Acidicapsa ligni: one gene and its partner. The protein of the gene in region 1 interacts with the protein of each later gene in a pairwise test. Links are inferred from orthologs where the notes say so. Each region holds a gene or a part of one and is shown on either strand. Other genes may lie near its edges.

Evidence for each region.
Region 2: the proteins of gyrA (region 1) and gyrB interact in binary tests that used the Escherichia coli proteins (3 or more experiments, as listed by UniProt). The link is inferred for Acidicapsa ligni from one-to-one orthologs.

Annotation. Positions count from the first base shown.
Region 1 is NZ_JAGSYG010000004.1:376,158-382,153, reverse strand. The notes cover bases 1,312-4,739. They hold gyrA (DNA gyrase subunit A), read right to left. Parts: upstream 4,341-4,739; coding sequence 1,512-4,340; downstream 1,312-1,511. Other genes in these bases: OHL19_RS15835 (DUF6496 domain-containing protein), read left to right, coding at 4,733-4,739. In the rest of the region: OHL19_RS15845 (phosphocholine-specific phospholipase C), read right to left, coding at 1-1,240; more of OHL19_RS15835, read left to right, coding at 4,740-4,942; OHL19_RS15830 (glycosyltransferase family protein), read right to left, coding at 4,970-5,996. UniProt on the Escherichia coli protein: A type II topoisomerase that negatively supercoils closed circular double-stranded (ds) DNA in an ATP-dependent manner to maintain chromosomes in an underwound state.
Region 2 is NZ_JAGSYG010000001.1:64,230-69,920, forward strand. What follows is about bases 1,651-4,773. They hold gyrB (DNA topoisomerase (ATP-hydrolyzing) subunit B), read right to left. Parts: upstream 4,455-4,773; coding sequence 1,851-4,454; downstream 1,651-1,850. Outside these bases: OHL19_RS00295 (putative bifunctional diguanylate cyclase/phosphodiesterase), read right to left, coding at 1-1,501; OHL19_RS00305 (hypothetical protein), read left to right, coding at 4,857-5,024; OHL19_RS00310 (hypothetical protein), read left to right, coding at 5,130-5,691. UniProt on the Escherichia coli protein: DNA gyrase negatively supercoils closed circular double-stranded DNA in an ATP-dependent manner to maintain chromosomes in an underwound state.

The DNA of each region.
Region 1 (5,996 bases):
AAAGTTCGGAGCTGACGTAGCCGCCTTTGCTCCAGGGGGAGATGACGATCATGGGCACGCGAGCTCCCATGCCGTAAGGGCCGGCTGGATATTCGGAATCACCCTCGAAGATTTCGTTCACGGTGTCGATGGTGGACTTACCGAGCGCGTCGGATGGGGGAACGGTGGGGGGAACAGAGTGATCGAAGAAACCATCGTTCTCGTCGTAGGTGAGCAGAAACGCGGTCTTACTCCAGACTTCAGGATTCGAAGTCAGCGCTTCGAGGATTTGCGATACATACCACGCGCCGTAGTTTGCAGGCCAGTTCGGGTGCTCGGTATAGGCTTCGGGAGCAACGATGTAGGAAACCTTAGGGAGCTTGTTGGTGGCAACGTCTTTGCGGAATTCATCAAAGAGTGTGCCGCCGGTCAGGATATCGGTACCTGTGAGAGCGGCCTGATACAGAGGGCTGCCGGGCTGGGAGTTCTGGTATTGGTGGAAGTAAAGCAGCGAGTTGTCGCCGTAGTTTCCAATGTAGGCGTTGTCGCCGGTCCAGCCCCAGGAGTTGGCGGCATTCAGACCTTCTCCCTGGTCCTGATAGATCTTCCATGAAACGCCGGCCTTCACCAGACGTTCTGGGTAGGTTGACCAGTCGTAGCCTGCCTCGGCATTGTCGATGACGGGACCGCCATTCTTGCCGTCGTTGCCCACCCAGCCTGTCCACATGTAATAACGATTGGGATCGGTGGGGCCGAGGAGCGAGCAGTGATACGCGTCGCAGATGGTGAAAGCATCGGCGAGGGCATAGTGGAATGGGATGTCGCTTCGATTGAGATGAGCCATAGTGGTTGTTCCCTTTTGCGGAACCCACTGGTCATGATTGCCCTCATTCCAGGCGCCGTGCGTTGTGGTCCAGTCATGGGCCAGATCCTGAATGAACTGGAGTCCGAGGTCGGGAGCTCCCGGATGAAAGGGCAGCGTGTAACCGCCTGAGGGGTTGGGCTGGTACCAGACTGGATCGCCGGAGGGAAGATTTACAGCGCGTGGATCACCGTAGCCGCGAACGCCGCGAAGCGTGCCGAAGTAGTGGTCAAATGCACGATTCTCCTGCATCAGGATGACGATATGCTCGACGTCTTCGATCGTTCCGGTTCGATTATTCGCTGGGATTGAAAGTGCTTTGGCGATGCTTGCCGGAAATGCTGCACTCATTGCGCCCGTGGTCAACAACTGAAGGAATGTACGACGGTCAGTAGGCATATGAATTAATCACCTCGTGAAGTGTCCTGGTCAACTTCGTCCCCGAAGCTATGCTTCCTGTATTGCTGCGACATGACGGCATTGTTGCAATTGCATGACTACGATTTGCAGAGGAATAGGCACGAGGCTCCCTTCAGGCATAGTTGTCGTCCGGAAAAATCCCTTTTATCAAACACAAGAGCCATCCACTGAGTGGATGGCTCTTGTGTTTTGCAACTTGCTCTATTAAATAACTTTAGGACGTGACTTCAGGGCCTGAATTGCTCCAGCACTACTGCAGTAGTGTGCCCTGATCTTCTTCCTTGATCTCTTCCGCAGGAATGACGACTGCGGCGGCGACCTTGTCATCTGGTTCGAGGTTAAGCAGCTTAACTCCTTGAGTGGAGCGGCCTGCGGCGCGAATGGTCTTGGTGTCGATGCGGATCATCTTGCCAAACTGGCTGATGACCATCAACTCCGAGGTTTCATCCACGGGAAGGATCGCTGTAGTCTTGCCGACTTTTGGCGTGGCCTTGAGGTTATTGACGCCCTGTGCTCCGCGAGCGGTGAGGCGATATTCGTCGATATCGGTGCGCTTGCCGAAGCCGTTTTCAGTGACCGTCAGGATGAGTGATTTGCTGACGCCGAGACGCTCATCGAGAGCCTTCAGGGACTTCCATGCGTCATCGACTGCCTTGTCTGCCACTTTTTCCGCAGCCTTCAAGACTTCATCTTCGGAATCGCCATGTCGCCTGTCTTCGCGCGCTTTTTGCAGGGCATCCTTCGCCAGCGAGAGTTCGTTGCGAAGAGCGACGAGTTTGTCGGTCATGTTGAGCGCGGCGGCGTACTCATCGCGATTTTTATCGCGTGTTTCATCAGAGATAGTGATGGCTACTCCGATGACTTCGTCGTTCTTCTTGAGCGAAATACCCTTGTTGCCAGCGGCATTACGGCCCATGGGACGAAGACCGATACCGCTACGTTCTGCGTCGTACTCTTCGAGGAAGCGGATGGCCATGCCCTCGCGGGATGCGAGGAAGATGGTCTGCTTACCGTCTGTGATTGTGGCCTCGATAAGATCGTCGCTCTTCTCGATGGCGATGGCGATGATGCCACGAGCCATGACGTTGCTGAAGTCCTTGAGCGGGGTCTTCTTTACGATGCCGTTGCGTGTGGCGAAGAGAATGAACTTGCCCTCTTCTTCAAGATTGCGAACGGGCAGGATTGTGACTACCTTTTCGCCCGGCTGCAGATTCAGGAGACTCTGCATGGACTTGCCTTTGCCTGCGGCGCTGACATCGGGAATCTCGTAGACCTTGAGCCAGTAGACGCGGCCGGTATTGGTGAAGCAGAGCAGGTAGGCGTGCGTGGAGTCGATGATGAGCTGGGCTACGAAGTCTTCTTCGCGCGTCTTCATGCCGGTGCGGCCGGTGCCGCCACGACGCTGCTGGCGATAGATGGAGATCGGCGTGCGCTTGAGGTACCCCTGGTGCGAGACGGTGATAGCGACCTGCTCGTCGGCGATGAGGTCTTCCATCTGCAACTCGGCGGTCTCGTCGACAATGACTGTGCGGCGTGCATCGCCGTACTTGTCGCGAACGTCTTCAAGCTCCTTGACGATGACTGAGCGCAGCTTGGGCTCGCTGGCGAGGATGTGTTCGTATTCTGCGATGCGGATACGAATCTCGCCGAGTTCCTTGAGGATTTCGTCGATGGAGAGCTGGGTCAGACGATACAGTTGCAGTTCGAGGATGGCATCGATCTGGCGATAGGTAAGGCCGAGCTCTTCGCCGGGCAAACGCTGGCGATCGAGGTTGACGACAATGTCGGCGCCCTTGCCCCAGACGTAGAGATTTTCGCGGGCTTCGGCGCGAGAGTTCGATCCACGAATGATGCGAATTACAGTGTCGAGATTGTCGAGGGCAATTTTGTAGCCCTCCAAGATGTGTTCGCGCTCTCGGGCTTTACGCAGGAGAAACACGGTGCGGCGGCGAACAACTTCAATGCGGTGATCGATGAAGCAACGGATGGCCTGAGCCAGTCCCAGCTCTCGCGGCTGGCCGTTGACCACCGCGAGGAAGATCATGGAGAAGCTCTCCTGCATCTGGGTGTGCTTGTAGAGCTGGTTCAGCACAATCTCAGGCTGCGAGCCGCGCTTGAGTTCGATGACGATGCGCATGCCGTCGCGATCGCTTTCGTCGCGCACGTCGCTGATCTCGTCGATGATCTTGTCGTTCACAAGCTCGGCAATGCGTTCGATGAGCTTGGACTTGTTCACCTGGTAAGGAATTTCGTTGACGATGATCGCCAGCTTTTCCTTGGTGATCTGCTCCGTGCCGACCTTGGCGCGCATCAGGAAGCGTCCGCGGCCCGTGGTGTAGGCCTGGGCGATGCCGGTCTTGCCGAAGATAAATCCGCCGGTGGGGAAATCCGGTCCCTGCACGTGACGCAGAACATCGATCAGGCCAGCGCTGGGATTGTTCACCAGGTCGATGGTGGCGTTGATGATTTCTGTGAGGTTATGGGGCGGAATGTTGGTCGCCATACCGACGGCGATACCATTGGACCCGTTGACGATCAGGGTCGGGATACGCGTGGGCAGGACGGATGGTTCGGAGGTGGACTCGTCGTAGTTGGGGACGAAGTCAACGGTCTCCATGTCGATGTCCGCGAGCATTTCGCCAGCGATACGCTGCAGGCGGCACTCGGTGTAACGCATGGCCGCCGGCGGGTCGCCGTCGACAGAACCGAAGTTACCCTGGCCATCGATCATGGGATAGCGCAGAGAGAACGGCTGCGCCATGCGGACCATGGTGTCGTAGATGGCCGAGTCACCGTGGGGATGGTAGACACCCATGGTCTGGCCGACTACCTTGGCGCACTTGGTGTACTTCTTGTTGTGCTCCAGGCCCATCTCGCTCATGGCGTAGAGGACGCGGCGATGGACTGGTTTCAGACCGTCGCGCACATCCGGCAGAGCACGCCCGATGATGACTGACATCGAGTAGTCGAGATACGAACGGCGCATCTCGTCTTCGATGTTGATGGAAACGATGTTAGACCCGCCATTCGGTGGGCCGCCTGCTTCAAGAGGGAGTTGTGGATTGTGATCGTCTGCCATAAATGTTTGCGCCAGCGAAGGGGCGGGAAAGGTGCAGGAAGATATTTGCCAGGGCTTCGCTAGCTATGTCTCTTAGTCTAGGCTTTTCGACGCATAAGAGCAAGGTTAAAAGATAGCAATAAGTCCTTATAATTCCTTAACTTACGCGCCAGAAAAGAATGCCTGAAAAGAGTATCGGCCTAACATCGTTGCCGGGGTTCCGGGTGCGTGTAATTTAGAGGCGTCGCGACCGACATTTTCTATCTTGTAAATGCCTGGGTTAGAGTTAGTTCCCTTTCTGATTCGCGTGTCTAAGTGGCCTGCGCGGCGCGTCCAAAAAATCGTGGGAGTTCTTCATTTGCATACAACTAACGCGAAAGATCCGGCCATCAGAGCGTGCAGGAGGATTCTATATGCCAACGAAAGCAGCCAAGAAGACATCCGCTCGTAAGTATTCGCCGGGCGCTTCAAAGGATGTTGAGGTGGAAATGAAAGCGATGAAAGAAGGAACGCTCAAAAGCGGTCGGAGCGGGAAGAAAGTGACAGACAAAAAGCAGGCGATTGCGATTGGGCTTTCAAAGGCCCGGAAGGAAGGCAAGAAGGTTCCGGCGCTGAAATCATAGGGGCATTTCTCCCTGGCCAGAGTGGGCTCAGAGCAGTCCGGGCAGGCTGAGCACGCAGAAGATGGCTTGCAGAAGCACGACGGCACCAGCGGCCGCGATGGCCAGCCTGCCGCGCGGGCTTTCGTAAGCGTCGGCAAAGACTCCACCGATGAATGTGAGCAGGAATGGTTGCGCCCAGAGCCACGGAGCGCCCGGTACGCCGGAAGTCATCAGGACGAAGAGCAGGATGGCTGTCAGCAGCGGCGCTGTATTGCCGAAGTAGAGAGTCTTGCGCAGTCCCAGGTAGAGCAGCAGAGCTGAGACGGAGGCGATGGTGATGCCTGCGTTGCTCAGCGTCCAGAAGAAGCGGTGGGCAGGCTCAAGCGCGAAACCTAGCTGGCCTGCATCGGACCGGAAGATGTAACTGAAGGCGTCGGGTGAGAATCCGTAACATGCGAAGAGCAGCAGGACAGACCCGATGGAAGCGACCAGGAGAACAGGAAGCAGCTGGCTGCGGCGGCCTTCTGCAATCCACAGCATGAGCACAAAGCCCAGACCGGCGAGCAGAGGCAGCGCGGCGATATGGGAGGCTGCGACAATTCCGAAACAGAGCGTCAGCAACACCATGCGCGGGCGCCATTTGCGACGTGGGCCTTGCATGGCATGTGCCATACCGATGCAGGTATAGATGCCGCCGAAAAATCCGAGCGCGGTCAGAATTTCAGGATTCGGCGCAATCGAAGCGCGCAGGATTGCCGGGGAAAAGCAGTAGAGTGTCAGCGCTGTGTATCCGCCGAGATTGCCAAAGAGCCGCCGCGTAACCCACCATAGCGCTCCGCCAAGAATCACCGACACGAAAAGAAAGGGCAGACGCAGCAGCAGCAGGATGTGGGTCATCTGGTGACGCAGTTCCCATGTGGAAGCGGGAACGTCCAGCGTATGAACTACCTTGTCCTCTGGCTTGCGGAAGTTGTCGGTGAAGCGCTCGTATTCCAGATTGAGCGTGAGGGGCAGGCCAGCGAGCCGGTACGCAAGAATGCCATCGTGGATATTTCCGCAGCTTGTGAAGTAGCCT
Region 2 (5,691 bases), on another replicon or contig:
GCAATGCCGGATCGGCCAGAAAGATCGAATCGCCTCCACGCGAGCGAGCTTCCAACATGGCTGCGCGGGCGTATTTCAGCAGCGTGTCGGCGTCGGCTCCCACAGAGCCACGGCGCAGGCTGCCGATATCCCGGCCTGCATCGCTGGAATAAGCAATTCCAATACTCGCCGATAGAGGAATGCGATGCTTGCTGAATTGGCTGGCGCGATGAAAGACCTCACGCAGTTGCGTCGCCCGCGCGAGTGTTGCCTCGTCATAGGGAGCAGCACGAAGCAACACTCCGAAGACGTGGTCATCCAGTCTGGCGATCACTTCTCCCTCCTGGCGGAATTGGGAGAGGCTGGCTCCAACCTCATTCAATATCTCGTCCGCAACTGTGCGCCCGAAGGTACCTTTCACAAAGTCGAAGCTGTCGATTTCGAGATACAAAAGGGCGATGCATCCCTCGCCGGGCGCACATTTCTCAAGCTCGGCGGCGAGAATCTCTTCGAAGTAATGGAGATTCGGAAGATTCGTTACAGGGTCAAAATTGGCCAGGTACGCGAGACGATCATTCGCCTCTTTCTGGCGCGTAATCTCTTCGGTAATAGAGAAGAAATGCGGTTCGCCCTCAGCGGTGTTGAGCAATGCGACGCTATTGCGCACCCATACGGTTTTTCCATCTTTGCGGATAACCTTACGCTCTGCCTGATACGAGGCTTCGGTACTCCCGGGCATCAAGTCAATCCGCTGCTCATGATTTTTCCGGAATTCCGGCGCCACAAAAGCATCTCCTTTTGTGCCGATCAGTTCGTCGATTTCATATCCCAGGATCTCGGCTGCTTTTTGATTCATGGAGAGAATCGTCCCGTCCAGCTTGAAAATTCCCATTCCGACGGATGCGGATTCATATGCCTGATGAAATCGGCTCTCACTTACCAGCAAATCATGGGTGGCTCGCTTCAACTGTTTTTCGGTGCGAATCCGCTTCCAGTCTATCCAGATGAGAAGAGACAGCGAGGCAAGGGTGATTGCCAGCAGCGCAACCAACTCGTGCAATGCTCCGTTGAGAGCGTTCGAGACTTCCTGAATATGTTCGGCGGAGGCTTTCTCAAAGGCGGTGCTTGCATCATTCACGGCCTGCTCTACCGGGAAGAATTCTTCTTTTCCCAATCCCTCATGCGCCCCATACGATTTCGGCGTCTGGCTGCGCATTTCTGTCTTAATGAGCAGATCTCGTTTCGTTTTATATTGTCCCCACTTTTGTTGGAACAGCTCCTGACTGCTGCTGGGAATACCGAGTTGTGATACCTGGCTCGACAACAACTCAACTGTGGCATCCCCCTGGTTCAGCATTTGAATCTCGCGCTGCAACTGGTCTGGCTTGCCTGTCCCCAGCAGGATGCGAAGAAACCTGCGGCGGCTCTTCTGAATCTCGTATTGCAGTTCACCTTCAAGGCGAATTCCCTGCACATCAATCGCATACACATCATGCAACAACCTGAGGTCACGGCTGACCATGGGAATTGTATGCAGAGAGGCGAATCCCAATGAAACGGCGAGAACTATCACCGCACCATAACGCACGTTTGAACCCGTCATTAAGACAGAGAAAAAACGTGCTTTGGCCGAATCTATTTGGGACCAAGATAGAATCACAGGATATAAGTTACTACGGTACTACTATTGTGCCCTTTTATTTCGAACCAAAGTACCTAATTCGTATCTTGTATGTTGATCTCGGTCATCAACTGTAAATACGGACAGAATCGAACCGTAAAATATACCGCACAACGGTATAGATGTTAGAAATTAAATTGCCCGGCTGCAGTTGAACTGCAGCCGGAGCCTATCTTTTTACATATCTTGATTAGATATCCAGATTTTTTACGTCGAGAGCGTTATCTTCTATGAATTTACGCCGCGCTTCTACATCTTCACCCATAAGTGTGGTGAAGATATGTTCGGTCTCGGCGATATCTTCGAGCTTGACCTGGAGCAATGTGCGAACGGAGGGATCCATGGTGGTTTCCCATAGCTGGGGAGCGGTCATTTCTCCCAACCCCTTATAGCGTTGTACCTGGTAGTCGCGCTTGCCCTGCTCAACGACGTAATCGAAGAGTTCGCGGGCGGTCTGCTTTTCTACTGGTTCGCGGTTTGCGCGAGCCGACTTTTTGCTGCCTTTGGTTGCAGCAGCGGCGGTGGTCGTTTCAGCAGCTTCTAGGGTTGCGTCCGCTTCGTCTTCTGCAACTTCGGCCACAGTCTTGCTGGCGTACTCGATAAGGAATGGTGGCTCAAGCTGATCTTTGATGAGGGCGAACTTGGCCATCATCTGCCGATATTCGGGGCTGCCAGCCAATGTCCAGTCGATATTTCGAATTGCGCCCTGCGAATCCGTAAAGCTCAGGGACCAGGTGTGATGCTCTTCATCCCGCTTTGGCTCGCCGAGTGCCTTGAACTGGAACTGATCGACAAACGGCACCAGTGCGGCACGCAACTCCACCAGCTTTACAGGAACTTCGCTCTCGGAGGCCGATTCAAAATCAGCCCTCTTCGTAAGCTCGGCCTTGGCAAGCAGTTCGGTAATTTTCTCGTTCCGGATGCGCTTGTCAACCTTGTCGAAGAAGCCGAGGTACTCGTCGAGGTGGCCCATAAACCGAGTGAGCGTGGCACCATCGATCGTTTCGGCGTGTTCGCCGTGACGTACGACAATACCTTCGGAGGCGCGCTTCACCATGACCTTCAGGAATTCCCGTTCGTCCTTGATGTATTGCTCAAAGCGCCCCTTCTTGATCTTGAAGAGCGGTGGTTGAGCGATGTACACGTGTCCGCGCTTGATCAACTCCGTCATGTGCCGGAAGAAGAAGGTCAGAAGCAGGGTACGGATATGCGAACCGTCCACGTCGGCGTCTGTCATGAGGATCAGCTTGCCGTAGCGCAGCTTTGAAGGATCGAAATCGTCTTTGCCAATGCCACAGCCGAGGGCGGTGATCATGGCACGGATTTCCTCATGACCCAGCATCTTGTCGTAGCGCGCTTTTTCGACGTTGAGAATCTTACCCTTCAGGGGGAGAATCGCCTGGAAGCGGCGATCGCGGCCCTGCTTGGCTGTTCCGCCTGCCGACTCACCCTCGACCAGGTACAGTTCGCAGCGCTCAGGATTGCGTTCGGAACAATCAGCCAGCTTACCCGGCAGGCCGCCGCCATCCAATGCACCTTTGCGACGAGTGAGGTCGCGCGCTTTGCGAGCCGCCTCACGCGCACGGGCCGCGTCGATGGCCTTATTAATGATCTTCTTCGCGATCTGTGGGTTCTGCTCAAGGAATCCGCCCAGACGCTCATTTACAAAGGCCTGTACGATACCTGCGATGTCGGAGTTGAGCTTGCCCTTGGTCTGGCCCTCAAACTGAGGCTGCGACAGCTTCACGCTCACCACGGCGACCAAGCCTTCGCGGACGTCGTCCCCGGAGAGATTTTCCTTCAAGTCTTTGAACAGGCCAAGCGATTGCCCAATGGCGTTGATGGTACGGGTCAGAGCCGTCCGAAAACCGGAGAGGTGGCTGCCGCCATCAACGGTGTTGATGTTATTCGCAAAGCTAAAGACTGAGTCGGAATATCCGTCGTTGTACTGAAGAGCAATGTCGATTTCTACGTTGTCGCGAGTTGCTTCCATCGCGATCGGCTTTTCATGCAGCAGAACTTTGCCCTTGTTCAGATGGCGGATAAATTCCGAGATACCGCCCGCATACTTGAACTCCGTCCGCTTGGCTTCGCCGGTCTTGGGATCTACGGTGCGTTCGTCGGTAAGGGAGATTTCCAGGCCCTTGTTCAAGAAGGCGAGTTCGCGAAGACGCTGGGCCAACGTGTCGTAGTTGTATTCGGTGACAGTAAAGATTGTCTTGTCGGGGAGGAAGTGGACCTTGGTTCCACGCCGCTTCGTGGTCCCGGTCTGTCGTACTTCTGTTGTGGGGTCCCCGCAGGAGTAATCCTGCTCGTAAGTATTGCCGTCACGCCAGATTTCGACGTCGAACTCCTGGCTGAGCGCGTTAACGCAGCTCACGCCTACTCCGTGGAGTCCGCCGGAAACCTTGTACGTGGAAGAGTCGAATTTGCCCCCGGCGTGCAGTTTGGTCAGAACGACCTGCACGGCGGGCATCCGCTCTCCGTTGGGCAGTGTCTTCATGTCTACCGGGATTCCGCGGCCATCGTCGATTACGGTCACGGAGTTATCGAAGTGGATGATTACTTCAATCCCAGTGGCATAACCGGCAAGCGCCTCATCGACGGAATTATCGACCACCTCATACACCAGATGATGCAGGCCCATTTCACCGGTTGAACCGATATACATGGCGGGGCGCAGGCGTACTGCTTCCAGGCCCTCAAGAATCTTGATGTTATCGCTGGTGTAAGTGCCACTATTGGCAGGGGTCGTGCCGGAATGAGGAGATTCGAAAAGATTTTTTGTCGACATAGGCTCGCTAGACAGACGTGGTGCACAGAGAAATTCTTTTATTCTTAAATCTGCCGGGTCGCTTGATGCGTTCCTTGAGGAAGTGCTGGCTGCGATCGCTGGTATTCCCGGCGGAATTTCTGGCTGAAGAGTGTCTTCCAACCACTGGTTGTCTACTTGAATTTTAACACGTTGAGGTAGTTCAAGGCGCGTTTTCGGTACCCCGAGAGACGGACGATGAAATGGCGGCTCGTAATCTTTAATTAAAAATTTTAGATTACTAAAGGAAGGGTGACGCTAGTAATTTTATTATTGAATGTTTATTAATTACGTTGAAATTACTGGACTTAACGCTAAACTACAGTCTACTTCTATCGTAAGCGGGTAATTTTACCGCCTGCTACCGCTTTGGAGATCATCCCGATGAAGCTTCCTATCCGCATGTTTGCCCTTTCTCTAGCCATCGCTGGAACCTTTACTGGAACCACCGCGCCCAGGGCTTCTGCAATTCCGTCCATTGTTACGAATGCCGCCCCAGGTCCGTTACCTCTCTGCAACCCCCTCGCGCAGGACTGTCCCAACATCCGCTAAAGAAGCTCTAGCACAAAAGTGCCAGCACGTGGCGCACGAATTGATTGAGCGGCTCCATAAAACACGCTATTCTGTAAGTAGTCTCAGGATGGTCGGAGCTGTCACATGTCATTGTCTCTAGCCCAGGCAGTAATCTTACATACCGATGTACTGGTTTCCGTCATCCTCTGTGCGGTCTTCTTTAAGCCTACGTTGCGGAAGACTTACCCCAGGATTACAGCGTACCTCTGCGTTCGCGCTGTTACCGGGGTAATCATTGATTTTCTCTTCTATGGGCCTCTGCTAGCCAGTCCTTCGCTTTACACGAAAGTGCATTTCGTCGTGTACTGGGCCAGCTCCATGATCTCTGCCGCACTTTTGTTCCTCTCGTGCCTGGATGTCTATCGCGAAGCCATGAGACCTCTGCCGGGATTGGCCAGGATGGGAACAGTGGTTTTTCGCTGGGCGTCCCTGGCATCCATCCTGGTAACCGCTACATCGCTCACTACTGTCACTTCCGGACCGTCCATTGCGGTAAATATTTTTACCCAAATCATGCGCTGCGTCGGAACGGTGGAGCTGTGCCTTCTGGCCTTTTTGATCATCAGCATGAAGGCAATAGGCTTGTCGCCTCGCAATCGCCCGTTCGGTATCGCTATCGGGTTAGGTGTTATGGCCGCGAGTGACT